2 regions of the Caballeronia sp. LjRoot34 genome follow, and region 1 is predicted to be linked to the other one. Evidence: predicted binding sites of a transcription regulator. Region 1 holds the regulator's gene; the other holds the start of a gene.
The links. The regulator FliA, encoded in region 1, starts transcription of late flagellar genes. The targets are predictions, from matches to a motif close to CTAAAGTTTNNNNNNNNNNNGCCGNTA.

Region 1 (14,083 bases):
GCCGGCGTTGTACACGGGGATCGAATTTTCAGGTGACGGCCAGGCAACGCGTTGGTTTCCACTCAAACGCAGCAAGGCGATCGTGCTCGATCCGGAAATCGCTTTTGGGAAGCCTGTGCTTACCGACTATGGCGTGAGAACGGAAATCATCGCTGAGGCCTTCAAGGCCGAGAAAAATAAGAAAATGGTTGCGTCCCTGTTCGATATCCCGGTCGCCGCAGTCGAGGCTGCCATCCGCTACGAGCGGATGGCAGCATGAAGTATTTCTTCGACAACAACCTTTCCCCGCATCTGGCTCATGCTATCCAGGAGCTCTGCCGAGTCGAAGAGACCGTTGCGCGGGTCATACATCTGCGTGACAGGTTTCCACCGGACGCGAAGGACCACGATTGGATAAAGGAACTAGGCGAGGAAGGGCGCTGGGTTGTTCTATCGCAGGATGCCTTTCGTAAAAACGACATCGAGCGCAAAGCCCTGCGTGATTCCGGCCTGATAACGTTCGTGTTTCATCGGCAGTGGACAGAGCGCCAGCACTGGGACAAGGCACAAAATCTGGTCAAGTGGTGGCCGGCAATACTCGATCAAATCCGAAGAATAAAAGGTGGTGCGGCGTTTCGAGTGCCATGGAGGCACAGCGGTGGAAAATTCGAACAAATTCCGCTGTAGTCCATGAGCAAAGTGGGGACGGTATTAGCCCCCATTCAACTCCGTCCCATACCCCCACCCCCACTCCCTCAAATACTTCCTATACCCCACCGACAACCTGTCACACACCTGATGCAGCTCAGCCTGCGGATCGAGCGGCAACCGCTTTGGCCATTGCGATTCCACAATCGGCGTGTCCTGCATCAATATCTGCATATTGAAGTCATACAACGCCTGATCGGAGTGCATGGATTCGTCCTCGAACACCGATACCAGCCACGCCCGCGTCTCCGTTTCACTCACCGGCGACGCCACCAGCAACAAATGCAACGCGCCCGCACCGTGCTGCGCCACCTTCGACAAACTCGCCACCAGCGGCCGTTTCACGCGATACACATATTCAATATCCACGCCCTCCTGTCCCGGCAACCCCGCAGGTTGCCAGAAGCGACACTGCCGCGCCTCAAGCCCGCCCGCCGTTTCAATCACTTCGTAATCCTGCACTTCCGCGTGCGATGCATCGCCGAGAATGCCGGTATGCACGAACGGGAAGTGCGCCATATCGAGGAAATTCTCGACCACGCGCGGCGCCGATGAACGCACCGTCTGCGCCGCGAGATTGATCCGGCGCGCACCGGGCATGTCGTACTCTGCGTACTCCGGAAAGAAATCCAGCGGCTGCGAAGGCTCGCCGAGACACGTCCACACCACACCGTATTTCTCCTCCACGCGATACGTCCGCGCGCAAGCGCGCTTCGCGGGGCGTATTGAAGGATTGGCGGGGATGTGGATGCACTGGCCGTCGGCGTCGTAGCGCCAGCCGTGATAAGGGCATGCAAGCACCCCGCCCGTCACCGAGCCCAACGACAACTGCGCCCCGCGATGCGGACAGAGATCGCGCCAGACGTGGGCATCGGTAAACATATCGGGCTGCGTTGCCGGAACGTCAGCCTCCGACGCGTTGCGCCAGACCACCAGCCGTTCGCCCGCCACCACAAACCCTCGCGATTCCCCGGCGGGCACATCGGCGCTATTACACACAGGCAGCCATTCGCCGAGCAACGCGGCATTGGGCGCGGCGAGGGCGTCATCGGCAGCATTCATGCCGCCAGTGGAACAAGCAGATTCAAAGGGTTGCATCGGGCATCAAAAAACCTACGTAGTAAACATCGATTCAAACATCGATTCAAACAACAATTCGAAAACAACCCACGGGGAAACGCAAGCCGCCAAAACGCCCTGGCGCGCCGAATGCGTACTATTTCGTTCGATATCGATCACGCGAACTCAGCATTAATCCGCCACGAATTTCGCCGAATCGCGCTCTTTTCAGCCACTTTTCAACGACGCAGTACGATTGCAATTCTGCACTACGCAGTCACTGCAGAAAACGCGGCATCGATCAGCACTTCGGGAATTGTCATCAGGGAGACTCAGAATGGGGCAGGTGAATGACCCGTTCCATCGGCAACGTGGTTACGTGTGGTTGCCCTATCTCGATCCGGAAAAAGAGCAGGCGACGCTACGAGTCATACTGGGCGGCCTCGCAACGGCCGTGTACGGCGCGCTGGCGTGGTCCGTTCCAACGCCCGCCGCTATCGCCAGTTTCCATGCACTCGCGCTTTATCTGATCTACGGCGTCGCGACCCGCCTAATCATCAGCCAAATGCAGCGGCAGTCGACTCTGCGGCTCGCATTCACGACCGTCGCTGACCAGGCACTGCTCGCCGTGGTTCTCGGCGCGGGCGGGGCGCTCACATTGCCCATGCTGTGGGCCGTCTTTCTCTTCCTGATCGGTGCGGGCGGGCGCTACGGCAAGCGCGCGCTGGCGTTGTCGTGTGGAACGGCGCTGGTGGGAATCGTCGCGTTGTCCGTCTTGCAGCCCTGGTGGATGATCAACCGGTCCGCGGCGCTGGGGATCGGCTTGAGCGCGCTCGGGGCGTCGGTCTATCTTGCGGTGCTGATCGGCCGCCTTGGCAGCGCGAACCGTGACCTCGCGCTCAAGGCCGGCACCGACCCGCTCACGGGGTTGAGCAACCGCTACATGCTGGAACAGACCATCGGCCGGGCGGTGATGGCGATATCGACGGGACAGGAAGGCGCAACCGGGCTGCTGCTGATCGATCTCGACGGCTTCAAGGAAGTCAACGATACCTACGGCCACGAAGTCGGCGACGTCGTGCTGCAAACTTTCGCGGCGCTGCTGGCAAGAAGGGTAAGAGCCACCGATACAGTCGCGCGGCTCGGCGGCGATGAATTCGTCGTACTGGCGAGGCATGTGACCGGTAACCATGCCGTGCAAACGGTGGCAAACGGCGTACACGCGGTGCTGGCGGAAATGACGTCAGTGCAGGACCGGGTGGTGAATCTATCGGCGAGTATTGGTGCTTGCCTGATTTCGCCGGACCTGAGCCCCGGCTACAGGGATATTGCCGTGCTGATGCGCGCCGCCGATCGCGCGATGTATCGCGCCAAGGCGCTCGGCAAAGGTCAGACGGTGTTCGCCGAAAGCGCGGATTTCGAAACCTGATCTGCGTTCACCGGCCTTCAGCGGCTGGACGTCAAGCCTCCACGCCCGACCATGCCTGTTCCCGCAACTTCGCCCGCAGCCGCGCGACGGCCTGACTGTGCAACTGGCACACACGCGATTCGCTGACTTCCATCACGGCGCCGATCTCGCGCAGATTCAGCCCCTTCTCGTAATACAGGCTCATCAGCAGCTTTTCGCGTTCAGGCAATTTATCGATGGCCTCAACGAGCGCCGAGCGCAAGCTGCCGTCGAGCAGCGCGGAGAGCGGGTCGGCTTTATCGACGCAATAACGGTCGAGAAACGGCTCGTCATCGGAAGAACGATCGAAGTCTTCGTAATAGATCAACTGGCTGCCATGCAGATCCTGCAGCATGGACTGGTATTCGACGAGCGGCATGTTCAGGTGCTCAGCCACTTCCTGTTCGCTCGCCGACCGGCCGAGATGCTGCTCGACCTTGTGCACCGCAGATTCCACCTCGCGCGAGGTCTTGCGCATGCTGCGCGGCAGCCAGTCGTTGGCACGCAGTTCGTCGAGCATTGCGCCGCGAATGCGCTGGCTGGCGTAGGTCTCGAACTGCGCGCCCTGATCTTCTTTATAGCGGCTCGCGGCATCCAGCAAGCCGATCATGCCGGCCTGGATCAGGTCGTCCAGATCGACGCTGGCCGGCATTTTCGCCACGAGCTGCAGGCCGAGCCGGCGCACCAGCGGTGCGTAGCGGGTCAGGACCTCGGCCTGTGACAGTTTTCCCTGGGCGTTATACATCGCGTTCACCTTGTTCCTTCTCTTGCGGCATCACACGGACGCGGGGCTGCTCATCGCAAGCTGCATCAATGGCGTTTCGGTGCGGCGTGCCGCGCCGGAGTTGATCGAGCACTCCAACCCAGGCTGCGTTTCCGCAAACAAGGTCTGCACGGGCCATTCAAACTGCGACGCTTGTGGCATCGGCCAGTACTGCAATTCGGCGGCAATCTGCCGATAATCCCGGGCGGCGGCCGTCGCCGGAAAAGCTTCCACCGCGCAGCGCGACAGCTCGTGCGCTCGCGTCACGCGCGGATCTTCGGCCACGCAACCCGCCGGCATGAGTTGCACCGAGAGATAGCGGCTGGCGACGTCCGCGAGGTTATCGAAGGCGATTTGTGCATCGGCGCCGTTCTTCACGTGATTCACAATGACCCGGAACCGTCCGATGGCATGCGCGTAGTGCAGACGCTTGATGCAGGCGTACGCCTCGGTGATCGCGACCGGCGCCACGCGGGTCACGATCACGAAGTCGTGCGCTTGCACGGCCAGGCTCGACAGCGCGCCGCTGCGATCGAGCTGGGTATCGATCAGGACGATATCGGCGGGTCCGTCGAGCAACACCCGGCAATGCGCGGCGTCCTGGCTGATGCGTTCGTCGCGAGGCGCGGCGATGACCGAAAAGCCAAACGGCGTGCGCGTGACGGCGTCCTGCAAAAAACGCTTGCCGGACAAGACCGCGCCCAGCGCGCCGTTGGGCGGCACCTTCGCCAACTGGCTCACCGACAACGCGTTCTGGCGCTCATCGATCACCAGCACATCCTTGCCTTGCGCGGCGAGGGCGGAAGCCAGGTTGACGACCGTCGAGGTATTGCCGGTCCCCCCCAATCCACCCGCCGGGGCGCCGCACACTGCCACGACCCGGGAGCCGTTGCGTGTCAGCAGACGGCGCAAGCCTTCGGCCTGATCGGACGCGAACTTATCCAAAGTGAACCTCATGCAGTTCAGTGGAAGCGCGCGCGGAGAGCGCGGACAGGAGCGGCGGCACGTCGTCGTCTTGCGGCACGAACGGTGAGCCGTCGCGCGGGATGCAGAAGGCGCTCTTGATCAGGAAGCGCTTGGTCGCGACGTACAGGTTTTCCGGCACCTTCTGACCCGTCGATACGTAATGCACCGGCAGCTTGTAGCGGATCACGGTGTCCAGCACGCCGCCCAGGTTCGTGGCTTCATCGAGCTTGGTCAGGATGCAGCCCGCGAGCGGCGGCTGGTCCGGCGTGCTCTGGTAGGCTTGCACGACTTCGTTCAACGTATCGCCGTGGCTGGTTGCGTTTAGCAGCAGCAGGCGCTGCACCGGATGGCCGGCACCGCACAACATCGAGATGTGATCGGCGACAGTGCGGTCACGCTGGCTCATGCCGATCGTATCTATCAGTACGATGTGCTTGTTGCGCAGTTCGGAGAGCGCGAGTTGCAGGTCGCTTGCGTCTTTCACCGCATGCACCGATACCCCGAGGATCTTGCCGAAAATACGCAGTTGTTCGTGTGCGCCGATCCGGTAGCTGTCGGTGGTGAGCAGCGCGACCTTGCTGGCGCCGAAGCGCATCACGCAGCGCGCGGCGAGCTTCGCGGTGGTGGTGGTCTTGCCCACGCCCGTCGGGCCCATCAGCGCGAAGACGCCGCCGCGGTTCATCATCGATTCTTCGCTGTCCATGACGGGCAGGTTGTTTTCGAGCACTTGCTGAACCCATTGCATCGACGCTTCGGCTTGTTCGATCTCCGGCATGTTGTCGATCATCAAGCGCACCAGTTGCGCGGAGAAACCGGCGGCGAACAGGCGCTTGGTCAGCTCGGCGTGATTCGGGCTGCGGCGCTGGCGATCGCCCCACAGCAAGCCGGCGAAGTGCTCTTCCATCATGCCGCGCATTGACGAAAGTTCATGCATGACGGTGTCGTTCACGACTTGCTCCATGCGGGTGCGGATGGCTTCGGTAACAGCGGCCGCCGCCGATGCCGGCAAGCCCGCAAATGCGCCTTCCTGCATCGAACTGGCGGCCTGGGCCGAGGACGTGTGCACTTGCGGCTGGATCTGGGCGTGTATTTGCGCGGTTTTTTGTTCCGCGCGGCGAGCGGCGAGGTACGCCGCTTCGCGTGTCCATCCAGGGGCTTGCGCGGATTCCTGCGACGTGACGGAAACAGGACTGCCTAATCCCTTCGCAATTGCCGCCGATGCGCTCAGCGCGCGTTGCGGCGCACTTTCAGCGGCCGACTGCGCCACCCGGCGCGCATGCTCGATCAACCAGGGATTCGATTCGGCCATCGTGAACGACGTGTCATCTGCTTGCGCTTCAGGCTCCATGTCATCCAGCGGTTCGGGATTGGCGCCGAACACCGACGAAAAGACATCGCCGCTGGCGTACGGGTTCGAACCCCCGTTCGAATTCGAGTGGGACTGCGAATGTGACTGCGCGTGTGATTGGTTTCCGGCCAACGTCTTCAGCTTCATTTCGCGATGCTCGGCGGCAGCTTTCGGGGAGATCTGCGCGAGGTCGCCGTCCGCAACCGCAACGATCTCAACGCTGCCGTCTTCGGTCACCCGGTTCGACAACACGATCGCATCGGGGCCCAGTGCCTCACGGACGACCCGGAACGCGTCGCGACTCGTGGCACCGATGAATTTGCGGATGTTCATTTACCCCCCGATGAGCTCGCGCTCACGTTGATCTGTTGCGATTGACCGGTTGCGTCACGTTTTGAGCGCCTTACTCTGGTCCCATGCACGGTGGCTGCCATGAATGAATTATTGCAAGGGCGGCTGGCGGGCCATCGGCTGATAAGAGCCGGGAAAGCGGGGTAATTCGGGAGATCGATGACGGGGGCAGCGCACGGGCCGCATCGGGGAAATGCGTGCCGGATCAAACATCAGACAATTGCCCTGATATTTGCAAAAATGGCGACGAAAAACTTCATTAATTTTTTTATTACCCGCCATGTTATTCCACAGCGGGGTCGAGACGATTATTTCATCTTTCGCCTTATTATTGCGCAACACCGCGCCGGGCAGTTCGTGATAATGATTTTATTAAGTTTTTGAAACGACTTTAATCAAGCCTGAAAATCGATGAACAATAGTTAAGTCGGTGAAATATCTATCGTGCGTCAGGGCGAACCTACCTATAATAAATCGAAGGACAATTCAAATAAATTGCAATAGCAGAGCAAGCATTTCACGTCCTGACATTAATCAAGGAATATTCAAATGGCTCAAAAACTATTTCACGCACAACCATTCCCGCTTCCGTTCGATCCACAAACAACTGCATTGGTCATGATCGACATGCAGCGGGATTTTGTTGAACCGGGAGGGTTTGGCGAAGCCTTGGGAAATGACGTTTCCCTGGTGCGCACCGCGATTGTCCCGTGCGGGAAAGTGTTGAAGGCCGCGCGTGATTCGAAGCTGCTGGTCATTCATACGCGCGAAGGCCATCGTGCCGATCTGGCTGATTGCCCGCCGGCGAAACTGACGCGCGGCGGCAAGACCTTCATTGGCACAGACGGCCCCATGGGCCGCATCCTGGTTCGCGGCGAGGCAGGGCACGACATCATTCCCGAGCTGTATCCAACGTTTGGCGAACCTATCATCGACAAACCCGGCAAGGGCGCGTTCTATGAAACCGACCTGCAACTGGTCCTGCAAAACCACGGAATCAAGACGCTTATTGTGTGCGGGGTGACAACTGAGGTCTGCGTGACCACGACCGTTCGCGAAGCGAATGACCGCGGCTACGAATGCATTATTCCGGCGGATTGCGTCGGATCGTATTTCCCGGCATTCCAGAAATCAGCGCTGGAGATGATCCAGGCGCAGGGCGCAATCTTCGGCTGGGTCAGCGACGCCGCGGCCGTTGTCGACGGCTTGCGCGGCTGAAGCCGGCCGGGCAGCCATGGCACTCCTGACGTTCACCGTGTGCTCGGTTGGCTATATGGCGGAGCACGGGCCGCGCGAGACGCTGCGGTTCTGGGTTCACAGCTGCTTTCAGCACGCAATGAACATGTCGTCCGCGAGCGGCGAGTTGCTGACCTTGCTGAGTCCGCGCTATCAGAACCTGCCCACGGCGATCAGGCTGTCGACACCGCCAGGCTGGGATTGGCGCCATCAGGCGCACTCCCGGCAGCCCATCACACTCGAGAACAACGAGTTGCGCGGCACACTCTGGCGCGCGAACCTGAGCCGGGCGCCGTGCTGGCGGCCCGAAACGGATCGGGGGTCCGGCGGCCATTCGCCGAACGCGTTGCTGGCGGCTTATCCGTTGCTGGCGAACCAGTTGTTGGAGTACTGCCTGGAACGCGAGGTGCGCAGCAGCCTGCAATTGCTGCCGGGCTGGCCGCCAGGGGGGCGCATACCGCGCCTGAACCTCGGCGACACCAAGGCGGAATTGGAAAGCGGCGTCTCGGAACTGATTGGGTACGGAGCGGGGCTGACGCCGGACGGCGACGACTATCTGCTGGGTTATCTGGCGTCGTTATGGCCGTGGCAACATCTGGAAGCCATATCCGCCCATTTGAAACTATTGCGTCCGGCAATAAAGAACCAGCTTCACCGGACGACCAGTATCAGCCGGCATTATCTGGCGCTTGCGTTGCAGGGGCACTATTCACAGTCGATCGACCATTTGACGACGGTCCTGATTCACGGAAGCCCCCCGGCGGATGTGAAACTTTCGGCAATCAATGTCATGAAATTCGGTTCGTCATCTGGCGCGGATTGTCTCGGAGGGTTCCTGCACGGAATAAAAGCGCTTGGAAAGGTTGAGCAGAAAGAAATGATTTGATCCTTTATACGGATTAGTTGAAAACCATTATCGAGTTAATCAGATTGATGGCATCCGGCGCGTGCAACGCCGGGTTCGCCAGGCGGACACTCGGCCGAATCTGGACCAGGCAAGTGTAACGATTACCGGAAGCTGAAATGAGCATAAGAACCAAGGTCTTCAAGAACATGTATCAGGACTCCGTCTCCCTGATGCAGATATCCGCGCACATCTCCAAACTCGCCGGCATCGAGCAGGCTTCGGTGGTGATGGGAACGAGCACGAATCTCGCGCAATTGCGGGACGCGGCTCTGGACGACGGCTGCACAGCCGGCCCGAACGATCTCGTCATCGCGGTGCGCGGGGAAATCGCGGCGTGCGACGGTGCGCTCGTTATCGCGGAAGAGCGTTTGAACAGCAAGCCGGAGGAGTCAAGCGGCGACGGCGTGCGTCCGCCACCGCTTGCCAGCCTCGAAATGGCGGTGGAACAGGAGGCGGCATCGAATCTCGCCCTGATCTCCGTTCCCGGCGATTACGCCGCCGCCGAGGCGATCAAGGCGCTGCGTCTGGGCATGTCGGTCATGCTTTTCAGCGATAACGTCAGCCTCGCTCACGAGCGCGACATCAAGACCCTCGCGGCTGAGAAAAACCTGCTGGTGATGGGACCCGATTGCGGGACGGCCATTATCAATGGGCTGCCGTTGGGCTTCGCCAATGTGGTGAGGCGCGGGTCGATTGGCGTAGTGGCGGCGTCGGGCACGGGATTGCAGGAGGTGACGTGCCGCATCGACCAGTTGGGCGCCGGGATTTCGCAGGCGCTCGGCACGGGCGGGCATGACCTGCACGAATCGATCGGCGGGATCTCCATGTTGTACGGTCTCGATGCGCTGAGCGCAGATCCCGACACCCATGTGATCGTGCTGATCTCCAAACCGCCTGCTCCGGCAGTCGCGGAAAAGATCCTGGCGCGGGCGCGCGCGGCGGGCAAGCCGGTCGTCGTCAACTTCCTGGGCGCGCGGCCGGAAGATATGAACGTGCCGGGAATCACCCCCGCATACACCCTCGCCGATGCCGCCGGCTTCGCCGTCGCGTTGCTCTCGGGCGCCCAACTGCCGCCTACGGTGGCCGAGGTCAGCACGCCCGACGCCGGTCGTCTCCACGATTACAGCCGTACCTTGCGGCCCATCCGGCGCTTCATCCGCGGTGTGTTCGCGGGTGGCACATTTTGCTACGAGAGCCAGTTGTTATGCCGGCAACGTGGCTTCGCGGCGTCGTCGAATACCCCGGTTGCGTCCAACAGCAAGCTTGAGGATATCTGGCACAGCACGGGCCACACACTCGTCGACATGGGCGATGACGATTTCACGCGCGGCCGTCCGCATCCCATGATCGATCCCACGCTGCGCAACCAGCGGATCCTTGCGGAGCTGAACGACCCGCAAACCGCTGTCGTGTTGTTCGACCTCGTGCTGGGTTATGGCGCATCGACAGAACCTGCCCGCGAGTTGTTGGAGCTGATCGAACACGCGCGCCTTCAGGCGGCTGGCCGCGACCTGCCGGTCCTGATCTCGCATGTCTGCGGCACGGAAGCCGATCCACAAGTCAGAAGCCGTCAGGTCGATACCTTGCGCGAAGCCGGCGTTCTCGTCGCCGGTTGCAACGCGCAGGCGGCGCTCTGGGCGAGCCACGTCGCCCACCTTCAGGCGCAAAAATAACGGGACCATGATGAACACGCTATTTAACCAGCCACTGACCGTGGTGAATGCAGGCTTGAGCAGTTTCGCCGATAACCTGGCGCTAGCCGGCGGCGACGTCACCGATTTGCGCTGGCAGCCGCCCGCTCTCGGCGATGTCGACGCGGGACTGGCGCTGGCATCGCTGATTCGCCATCCGCTGGTCGAGCAGGCCAACGTCCAGGCGTTCCAGCAGTATCTCGCGGCTCAGCCCGTGCTCGTCGATGTCATGAGCGCAGCGCAAGCGATCAGCGCGATGGCGCATCGCAAGCTGATCCTCCACGCGGGGCCGCCGATCGACTGGGCCGATATGTGCGGACCGGTGAAGGGTGCGATTGTCGGCGCGATCCTGTTTGAGGGATGGGCGACGACCCACGAAGCCGCCGAGCGCCTGGCGGCGGATGGCGCGATCGACTTCGAGCCGTGCCACCACTACGGGGCGGTCGGCCCCATGGCGGGCATCATCAGCCCGTCCATGCCGCTGTGGGTGATCGAGAACAAAACAAATGGCCGGCGGGCTTTCAGCAACTTCAACGAAGGACTCGGCAAGGTGCTGCGTTTCGGCGCCAATAACCACGAAGTCCTGGACCGCCTGCACTGGATGACGCAAGAACTCGCGCCGGCTTTGAAGGCCGCATTAAAGGTGCTGGGCGAAGTGGAGTTGAAGCCGATGATGGCGCAGGCGCTGCATATGGGCGACGAAGTCCATAACCGCAATGCGGCCGCCACCGGCCTCCTGATCAAGCGCCTGATTCCCGCGTTGCTATCGACTGGATTGCCGATCGAGCGGATTCAGCGCGTGACGGAGTTCATTGTCGGCAACGATCACTTCTTCCTGAATCTCTCGATGGCCGCGTGCAAGGCCATGACCGATGCAGCCCACAACGTGCCCTTCAGTTCAATGATCACGGTCATGGCGCGCAACGGCGTGAATTTCGGTATCCGCATGTCCGGCACGGGCGACCGGTGGTTCCAGGCGCCCGCCAATCCCGTGGAAGGTTTGTTCTTCCCGGGCTATGGCGTGGAAGACGCCGCAGCCGATCTCGGCGACAGCGCGATCACCGAGACGGCGGGCGTGGGCGGCTTCGCCATGGCGTCGTCGCCGGCGATTGTCAAGTTCGTGGGCGGCACGCCGGCGGACGCCACCAGCAACAGCCGTCGCATGCAGGCCATCACGCTGGGCGGCAATCCCGCGTTCACGCTTCCCGCGCTGAATTTCGCGCCGACCGCCGCGGGTATCGATGCCCGCAAGGTGGTTGATCGCGGCATTCTGCCGATCATCAATACCGGGATTGCGCACAAGGAGGCTGGCGTCGGGCAGATTGGCGCGGGCATTACCACGGCGCCGATGCCGGGTTTCATCGAAGCGATTCGCGCGCTCGCCGAATACGTTTAAACCATACGGGACACGCATCATGACCAAGCCTCTGGCAATTGTCGCGGTCGGCGGCAACGCGCTGATCCGCGACGATCAACACGATAGTATTCCTGATCAATATGACGCGGTCGTCGAAAGTGCGGGGCACATTGCCGACATGATCGAGGCCGGATGGGATCTGGTGCTGACGCACGGCAACGGACCTCAAGTCGGTTTCATCCTGCGCCGCTCCGAACTCGCCGCCGATGAAGTCCGGCCAGTGCCCCTGGACTACGCCGTCGGCGATACGCAGGGCGCTATTGGCTACATGTTTCAAAAGGCGTTGAGCAACGCGTTGCGGCGTCGCGGGATTCATCGGCAAGTGGTCACGGTTGTGACCCAGACGCGTGTCAGCCGCGACGATCCGGCGTTTCTCAAACCGGGCAAGCCAATAGGCGCCTTCCTCGATGAAGCCACTGCGCTGCAGCGCCAAAAGTCACTCGGATGGACGCTGATGGAGGATGCCGGACGAGGCTGGCGCCGGACCGTGGCGTCACCTCAGCCACTGGAGATCATGGAGCGGGAGGTGATCGCGACGTTGCTTGCGCAGGGGTGCGTGGTGATTGCGTGCGGCGGCGGCGGCATTCCGGTTCTGGTCGATGAACACCATCAGATCTCGGGTGTGGAAGCGGTCATCGACAAGGACCTGGCTTCGGCGCTTCTCGCCGAACAATTGGGTGCCGATCTCCTCCTGATTCCCACAGGCGTTGAACAGGTGGCGATCAATTTCGGCAAGCCGGAACAGCGCTGGCTCGACACGCTGAGCCTGGCCGAAGCGCAGGAATTGATCTCGCAAGATCAGTTCGGCGCGGGAAGCATGCTGCCCAAAGTGGAAGCAATCATGCGATTCGTTACCCATAGCCGGTCGCATGGCGGACACGGCAAAGGCTTGATTACCAGTCCGGAAGCGATCAAGCGTGCGCTCGATCGCAAGACCGGGACGTGGATCACGCAATAGCGGTTCGTGTCGTGTGAATTTAACTTAGCAATACGAATTTCATTGAAGAACGAAGGCAGACAGATGAACAAAACTACTTTGCTGGCCGTCAACGGCACGCTCATGCGCGGGCTCGAACTGAACGGCAACATGACCGCGGCGGGCGGCGTGTTCTTGCGTGAAGATCACACCGATCCGCATTACCGGCTCTGGAGCATTGGCGATCGTCATCCGGGAATGATCCGCGTGGCAGCCGGCGGAACCTCTGTCGCGCTCGAGGTCTGGGAATTGCCGCTCGCGTCGTTTGCCGCTTTGTTGTTGAGCGAACCGGCGGGTCTGGCGATCGGCAAGGTGACGCTTCGCGACGGCAATCAGGTGTTGGGCGTGCTGGCCGAACCCTGGCTGGTTGAAAACCAGAAGGACATCACCGCGCACGGAAGCTGGCGTGCCTATACCGGCCATTTCCATTCCGCCTGACCGTTCGAAACCTCCGGGGAACATTTGTATGCGCGACACTGACGAAGGCCCGAATACGGCGCCCGGGTACCGCATTGCCATGATTTTATTGGGCATTGCCATTACGCCGGTTTTACTCTCCTCCTCCAGTCTGGGGAGCCAGTTATCAAGTCTGGCGTTGATCAAAGTGGTGGTCATCGGCGGCATCATCCTGACCATCCTTTCCGCGATCACGATTTGCGTCGGCGAGAAGGCGCGGCTGCCAACCTACGGTATCGTCAAATATCCGTTCGGCGAAAAAGGGGCGATCGCCATCAACATCCTGCTCGCGATCAGTTTGTTCGGGTGGATCGCCGTGACCGCGAATATGTTTGGGCATTCGGTTCACGATCTGCTGGCGCAGCAGGGCTTTGAAATACCCGTGCCATTGCTGGTTGCGGTGGGTTGCGTGATTTTTGTGGCCGCTACAGCGTTTGGTTTCGAACTGCTTGGGAAGGTGGCTCAGTTCGCCATACCTGTCATTGCGTTGATGCTTTGTTATTGCGTTTATGTCGCGGCGCACGGGATGGTCCCGGTGCCAGCCGGATTCACCGATATGAATACCGGCGTGGCCGTTTCCACTGTTGTCGGGACGATTATTGTGCTGGTGGCCACGCTGCCGGATTTCGGCAGTTTCGTTCACGACCGCAAGCATGCGTTGATTGGCGCGGTGCTGACGTTCCTGATCGCTTATCCGTTGTTGTATTGGGCGGGCGCCACGCCGAGCGGCATATCAGGGAAAGCTTCCTTGCTCGGCGCGATGGCCGTGTTTGGGGCCG
Region 2 (5,399 bases), on a different contig from region 1:
ACGTTCGTCGACGCAACAGGCAAGGTGTGGAGCAAGGCTGACGACCTGAACGCGCATCGCTACGGGATACAGCGGATCGAGCGGCTGGAGATCAAGGAACAGACAGTGCGCGTGTACGACAAGAGCGCCGTGACGCTCACGCATGCGGCGCTAAGCGGCCAATTCGGCGGCGTGCCGCTCTCGGCCAATCTTTGCTACACGCGCATGTGGGTGGAGACGGAGTGCGGCTGGCGGATCGCCGCCGCTCACTGCAGCGTGCTAGCTTTTTAAGGCTGGCCCGGCGCTTGCCGACACAGCACGCGGCTTGGCCAGTTGCTCCTCCACTACCGCCTGAATCACAGCGCTTGCGGGCTGTGCCCCGACGGCTGCCGGGATCATCGAGCTGGCCGGCCGCGACTCATCCACGGCGGTGCGCCCGCCGTCCGCAAAGAACGTTTGTTCGGCGGCCTTATTCAAAACCAGGATGCTGATGCGCCGGTTAGTGGGTTCGTCGGCGACTGCCTTGTTGAGCGGCAATACATTGGCTAGTCCGCGCACTTGCAGGATCTTGCCTTCGTTCATGCCGCCGGCGATCAGCGCGCGGCGTGCGGCGTTCGCCCGTTCGCTCGATAACTCCCAGTTCGAATAACCTGCTTCACCGCCCGAGTACGGCACGGCGTCCGTGTGTCCGGCGATCGACACTCGGTTATCCACGTCGTTGAGCGAGGCGCCGATCTGCGAGAGGATGGTCACCACGTACGATTCCAGCTTCGCGCTGCCTGAGGGGAACATAGGCCGCTTGAGTGAATCGACGATCTCTATGCGCAATCCTTCGCTTGTGATGTCAATACGAATCTGATCCTTGTACGCGGCCAATGCGGGCGTGTGTTCGATCAACGCGCTGAGCTTCTGCTTGAGTTGCTGCAAGCGCTGCGCGTCGTCCTTGGCTGCGGCAGCCGCAGTCGCGCTCGCGCTCTCGGCCGCACGTTGGGCCGTCGTCGGCAACGGCTGGGGCTGGCTCTTGGTCGCCTCTCCCGGCCGTGAACTGGAGAGATCGCGTCCACCGCCTTCGATCACGCTCGTGCGTGCGGCGCCGCTGCCGTCCTTGCCGCCGAAGACCGCTGAAAGCGGCGTGTTGAAATAGTCTTCAATACCCTGCTTGTCGTACTTCGAGGTCGAGCCGAGCAGCCACATGAGCAGGAAGAACGCCATCATGGCCGTCACGAAATCCGCGTAGGCGATCTTCCATGCACCGCCATGATGGCCAGCATGCCTGGACTTCCTCTTGCGTCGCACTACAACGGTCGGCGCCAGCACCGATTGCATGGGCTCGCGGGAGGGGATGTCAGCCATGAGCGAACCTCTTGGTGATCTGCGTGGTGCGGCTAATGTGCGCCGGGCAGGACAGGCTCGTCACGCCGACTTCGGTTGCTTGGTGGCGCGCACGGCGTCGTCGAGTTCCTTGAAGGTCGGACGATCCGCGGTGAACAGCACCTTGCGCCCGAACTCGACGGCAATCGCCGGTGCATAGCCGTTCATCGACGCGAGCAGCACGGACTTCACGCACTGGAACGGCTTGGCTTCGGCCTGTCCTTTTGCCGCCAGCAGATCGGCCAGCGGCCCAAAGAAACCATACGAGAGCAGGATGCCGAGGAACGTGCCGACCAGCGCGCCCGCGATCATTTCGCCGAGTATCGCGGGCGCGGCGCCCACCGAGCCCATGGTATGCACGACACCCATCACGGCCGCGACAATGCCGAACGCGGGCAGGCCGTCGGCCATCTTCTGGATTGCATCGGCCGCCAGCGATGTTTCCGCATGATGCGTCTCGAGTTCTTCGTCCATCAGGTCCTGCATCTCGAGCGCGTTGATGTTGCCGCTCGACATCATGCGCAGGTAGTCGACAATGAATTCCAGCAGATTGTGATCGTTCAGCACGTGTTCGTACTTCTTGAACGTCGGACTGTTTTGCGGCGCTTCCACGTCGGCTTCGAGCGCCATCATGCCTTCCTTGCGCGCCTTCTGAAGCAGCTCGTACAGCAGCGCGATGAGCTGCACGTACTTTTCCTTCGAGTAGCCTCCCGCCTTGAACGCGCTGGGGAGGACCTTGAGGGTCTTCTTGAGCGTCGTAACCGGATTCGATACGACGAACGCACCCATTGCCCCGCCGAAGATGCACAACAGCTCGAAGGGCTGGAACAGTGCGACCAGATGGCCGCCTACGCCTACAAAACTGCCAATCACCGACCCGATGACGACGACCCAGCCAATAACGACGAACATGCTCTCTCCGCTTGATTTTTTATGCTTCGTTTGAATGAAGCTGTCCTAGACCTTAACGGCAAGCGGGCCAGCAGATTTAGGGTGGAGCGGAGGTATCTTTTTCCTGATGTCGGAGGAGCACGGCAAAAAGGTCTGCCTGAGTAGCGGTCGAAACAGCTTTGCCTAATCTTCAGATGATTGTGTTCGACGGACAACCAGGATCGCGGCGCGCCTTGGTTCATCGCCATTTTTTGAACCTGCGTCGCGCTGGATGCTCAATAGATAACAGGGACGAACAGGGTGCGGAACGTTTTATGCGTGCTTGGCCCGATACCCATTTACTACAGGCGAACCCTAGCGATGATTCAAACTTTCGAGCAAACCATCGACGGCAAGTCGGTGCAGTTCTGTGCAAGCATCGCAGACGGCGGCAGTCCGCAGCGCGTCATCATCAGCCGGGCGGATTCGGCGAAGTCATTGGTCATCGTCGAGGCGTCGGGGATCATTGGCGCGATCAAAGCAGAAGTCGAAGCGCCGGAAACGTTTGTCGCCGAAGCCGTGCGCAAGGCGCAGCAGGAAGGGCTTATCGAGCGAGCGCTCGCATCGGGCGAAATCCTGACGACGACGCTTTAATTTGTACAGCATTGGCCAGGAGAAATACCCGCCTGCCTGAACGCAGGCGGGTATTTTTTGGGCTGTTCCGCAGCTGCAAAATCAAAGACGCGGCGTACCGTTGTTCGGATCTGCCGGAACCACTGGCGTCGCGGAATCCGGACCATCGGGTGAGTCGGGGTCGTCCGGGGGCGGTGGTGAATCGGGGTCGAGCAGTTCGTCGGGATCGGGTTCGATCGGCAAGTAGGTCGGGTCCGGCGGCGGCGTGGACATGTCCAGTTCCTCATTAGCGGCCTGCGGACCGCGCGTTGCACGACAAGTGCATATAGAAGCATATGTCACACCGGACGCAACGAGCGTTCCCGGCGTGGTCCAGTCGCCCTTAGCGTGCCGGCATGATGCTCAATGGCGAGTTCCCGTACCGCATTTAACCGATACCGTCTCAGTCGCCTTATCTTCCTTATTGCCCTTGGCCCGTTTGCTCTCGACCACCCGCCATGCGAGGATTGCGGCGAATAAAAGCAACGCCACCGATACCCCCGCCGACACCCTTACGCCCATCACGATCTGCGCGCTTTCCGCCATGGCCGAATGACTCGCCAGCGCGCCGAACGCGGCGACGCCTATTGCGCCAGCCGCTTGCCGCGCCGTGTTCAGAACCGCCGACGCCGTGCCCGCCCGATCGGGCGCAACCGTGCCCAATACGGCGGTTGTCATCGCGGGGACGGCGAGTCCCATGCCCGTCGGAATCAGCAAGAAGGGCAACAGCAATGCAACCACGGGCGTAGACGCGTTGACGAAAAGGAGCGCGGCAAAACCAGTTGCATCGATCAATGCGCCAACGATCATCGGCAAGCGCGAGCCGAAGCGCGCGACGACCACGCCACTCGCAAGATTCGATAACAGGAACCCCCCGGTGAGCGGCAGGAATGCGAGCCCGGCTTCCAAAGGTGTATGGCCCAGCACGCGCTGCAGGTACAGGCTCAGCACGAACACCATGCCGTAATATGTGAGGTTCACGCAGATGCCAAACACGGTGGCCGAATTAAACGTCGGGTCCCGAAACAGCGCAGGCGGCAGCATGGGCGCTGACGCGCGCCGCTCGACCAGCACAAGTCCCACGGCCGCGAGAAGCGCCACGGCAATGCCGCCGATCACCAGCGGGTGCGTCAGCCCCAACGGCCGGAGCTCGATCATCGCGCCGACGAAGGCGGTCAGCGCAACGGTCGCGAGCACTTGCCCGGGCAAATCGATACCGCGCGCTTGCTGCTCGGGCTTTTTATCGGCGATCCACACGTAGGTCGCCGCGATGCCTGCTGCGCATAACGGCACGTTGACCCAGAAAATGCTGCGCCAGCCGAACGCGGCGATCAGCAGGCCGCCTACGATCGGCCCGGCGGCAATAGCCACTGCGCCCGCTGCCGTCCACAAGCCCACGGCACGCGCCCGCAGCCCGCCGTCGTGACCGCAAGCCTGGTTGAGCAGCACCAGGGAGTTGGGCAGCATCGCGGCCGCGCCTATGCCCTGCAATGCGCGTGCAGCGACCAGTTGGGTCGCGTCCGTTGCAAAGCCGCAAGCGGCGGAAGCCACCCCGAACAGCATCAGGCCCGCGACGAACAAGCGTCGTGCGCCGAAGCGGTCGCCGAGCACGCCTGCCGAGAGCATCAGCGCGGCGAAGGCGAGCGCGTAGGCGTCGACGGTCCATTGCAGGCCCGCCACGCCCGCGTGCAGATCGCCTCCGATGCTCGCAAGCGCCACATTGACGATGGTGACATCGAGTTGAGAGACCACGAAACCCATGCTGGCCGTGGTGACGATCAGCGCCTGGCGTGTGCTCAGCCCGGTGCGCGAGGAGATAAGGTTCGAGTTCATGGAGACCAGCTTATCGACCCGGAGCGTCCGACGTTTCCGTGATTCGTGAAATATGCATGCACGACTTTTCGGGAGCCGTGTGCGCCCTTGTGCACCCGCTTAAAACACCTGAAATGGCTTCCGGGCAACACTTGTTCGAAAATGCCTGACTCCGTTACGTGTCGGCACAAACAGTGACTTCGCGAGACATATTGAAAGCATTTGTGACGATCCGGCGACCGAGATTAAGAGTTTTCCGATGGATCAACCCGGTACCGCTCTGCAGAATTCGCGCGTCTAAAGCGGTCTCGTGGAGCCTCATGAGGCCCTCTTTGGTGTCTTCAATAACGTTATTTCAGTACGTCTCGAAGTCACCGTTTGCAGGTTCACGGGTCTCGCTATCATGCGCATCGCAATTCTTCAATCCGATCCACAGCACCGCTTCGTCGTCGGCGGAATCATCGAACGGCTCAACCATGTCTGCATTCCGTTCAGCGACGGTTTGTCGATGTCGAAAGCGCTGTCCCGTTCCACGGTCGACATGCTGATCCTCGACTGGCATTCCAGCGGCTTGTCCGGGCTCGACCTCCTGAAGTCGATGCGCTCGGGCATCGGCGAGCGCGTGCCGGTCATGTTCGTCTCGGCGGATGGCGGCGAGAGCAACGTGGTGCGTGCGCTGACCGCGGGCGCCGACG

Region 2: motA (flagellar motor stator protein MotA) is a predicted target of FliA. The motif match lies at 2,316-2,342, and genes of this name have one in related genera.

The regions. Positions count from the first base shown of each region.
Region 1 covers NZ_CAXUSB020000001.1:4,202,106-4,216,188, reverse strand. The annotation lists gene ACSQ36_RS19020 (DUF433 domain-containing protein) at 1-259, shown strand, start outside; gene ACSQ36_RS19015 (hypothetical protein) at 256-666, shown strand; gene ACSQ36_RS19010 (Rieske 2Fe-2S domain-containing protein) at 691-1,749, opposite strand; gene ACSQ36_RS19005 (diguanylate cyclase) at 2,084-3,175, shown strand; gene ACSQ36_RS19000 (RNA polymerase sigma factor FliA) at 3,207-3,938, opposite strand; gene ACSQ36_RS18995 (MinD/ParA family protein) at 3,969-4,901, opposite strand; gene flhF (flagellar biosynthesis protein FlhF) at 4,894-6,603, opposite strand; gene ACSQ36_RS18985 (hypothetical protein) at 6,712-6,960, opposite strand; gene ACSQ36_RS18980 (cysteine hydrolase family protein) at 7,171-7,839, shown strand; gene ACSQ36_RS18975 (DUF2877 domain-containing protein) at 7,856-8,743, shown strand; gene fdrA (acyl-CoA synthetase FdrA) at 8,881-10,437, shown strand; gene ACSQ36_RS18965 (oxamate carbamoyltransferase subunit AllG family protein) at 10,448-11,851, shown strand; gene arcC (carbamate kinase) at 11,871-12,830, shown strand; gene ACSQ36_RS18955 (allophanate hydrolase-related protein) at 12,894-13,286, shown strand; gene ACSQ36_RS18950 (cytosine permease) at 13,315-14,083, shown strand, end outside.
Region 2 covers NZ_CAXUSB020000002.1:562,977-568,375, forward strand. The annotation lists gene ACSQ36_RS21985 (nuclear transport factor 2 family protein) at 1-270, shown strand, start outside; gene motB (flagellar motor protein MotB) at 259-1,332, opposite strand; gene motA (flagellar motor stator protein MotA) at 1,393-2,262, opposite strand; gene ACSQ36_RS22000 (hypothetical protein) at 2,602-2,874, shown strand; gene ACSQ36_RS22005 (hypothetical protein) at 2,956-3,126, opposite strand; gene ACSQ36_RS22010 (MFS transporter) at 3,256-4,725, opposite strand; partial or broken gene ACSQ36_RS22015 (response regulator) at 5,108-5,386, shown strand.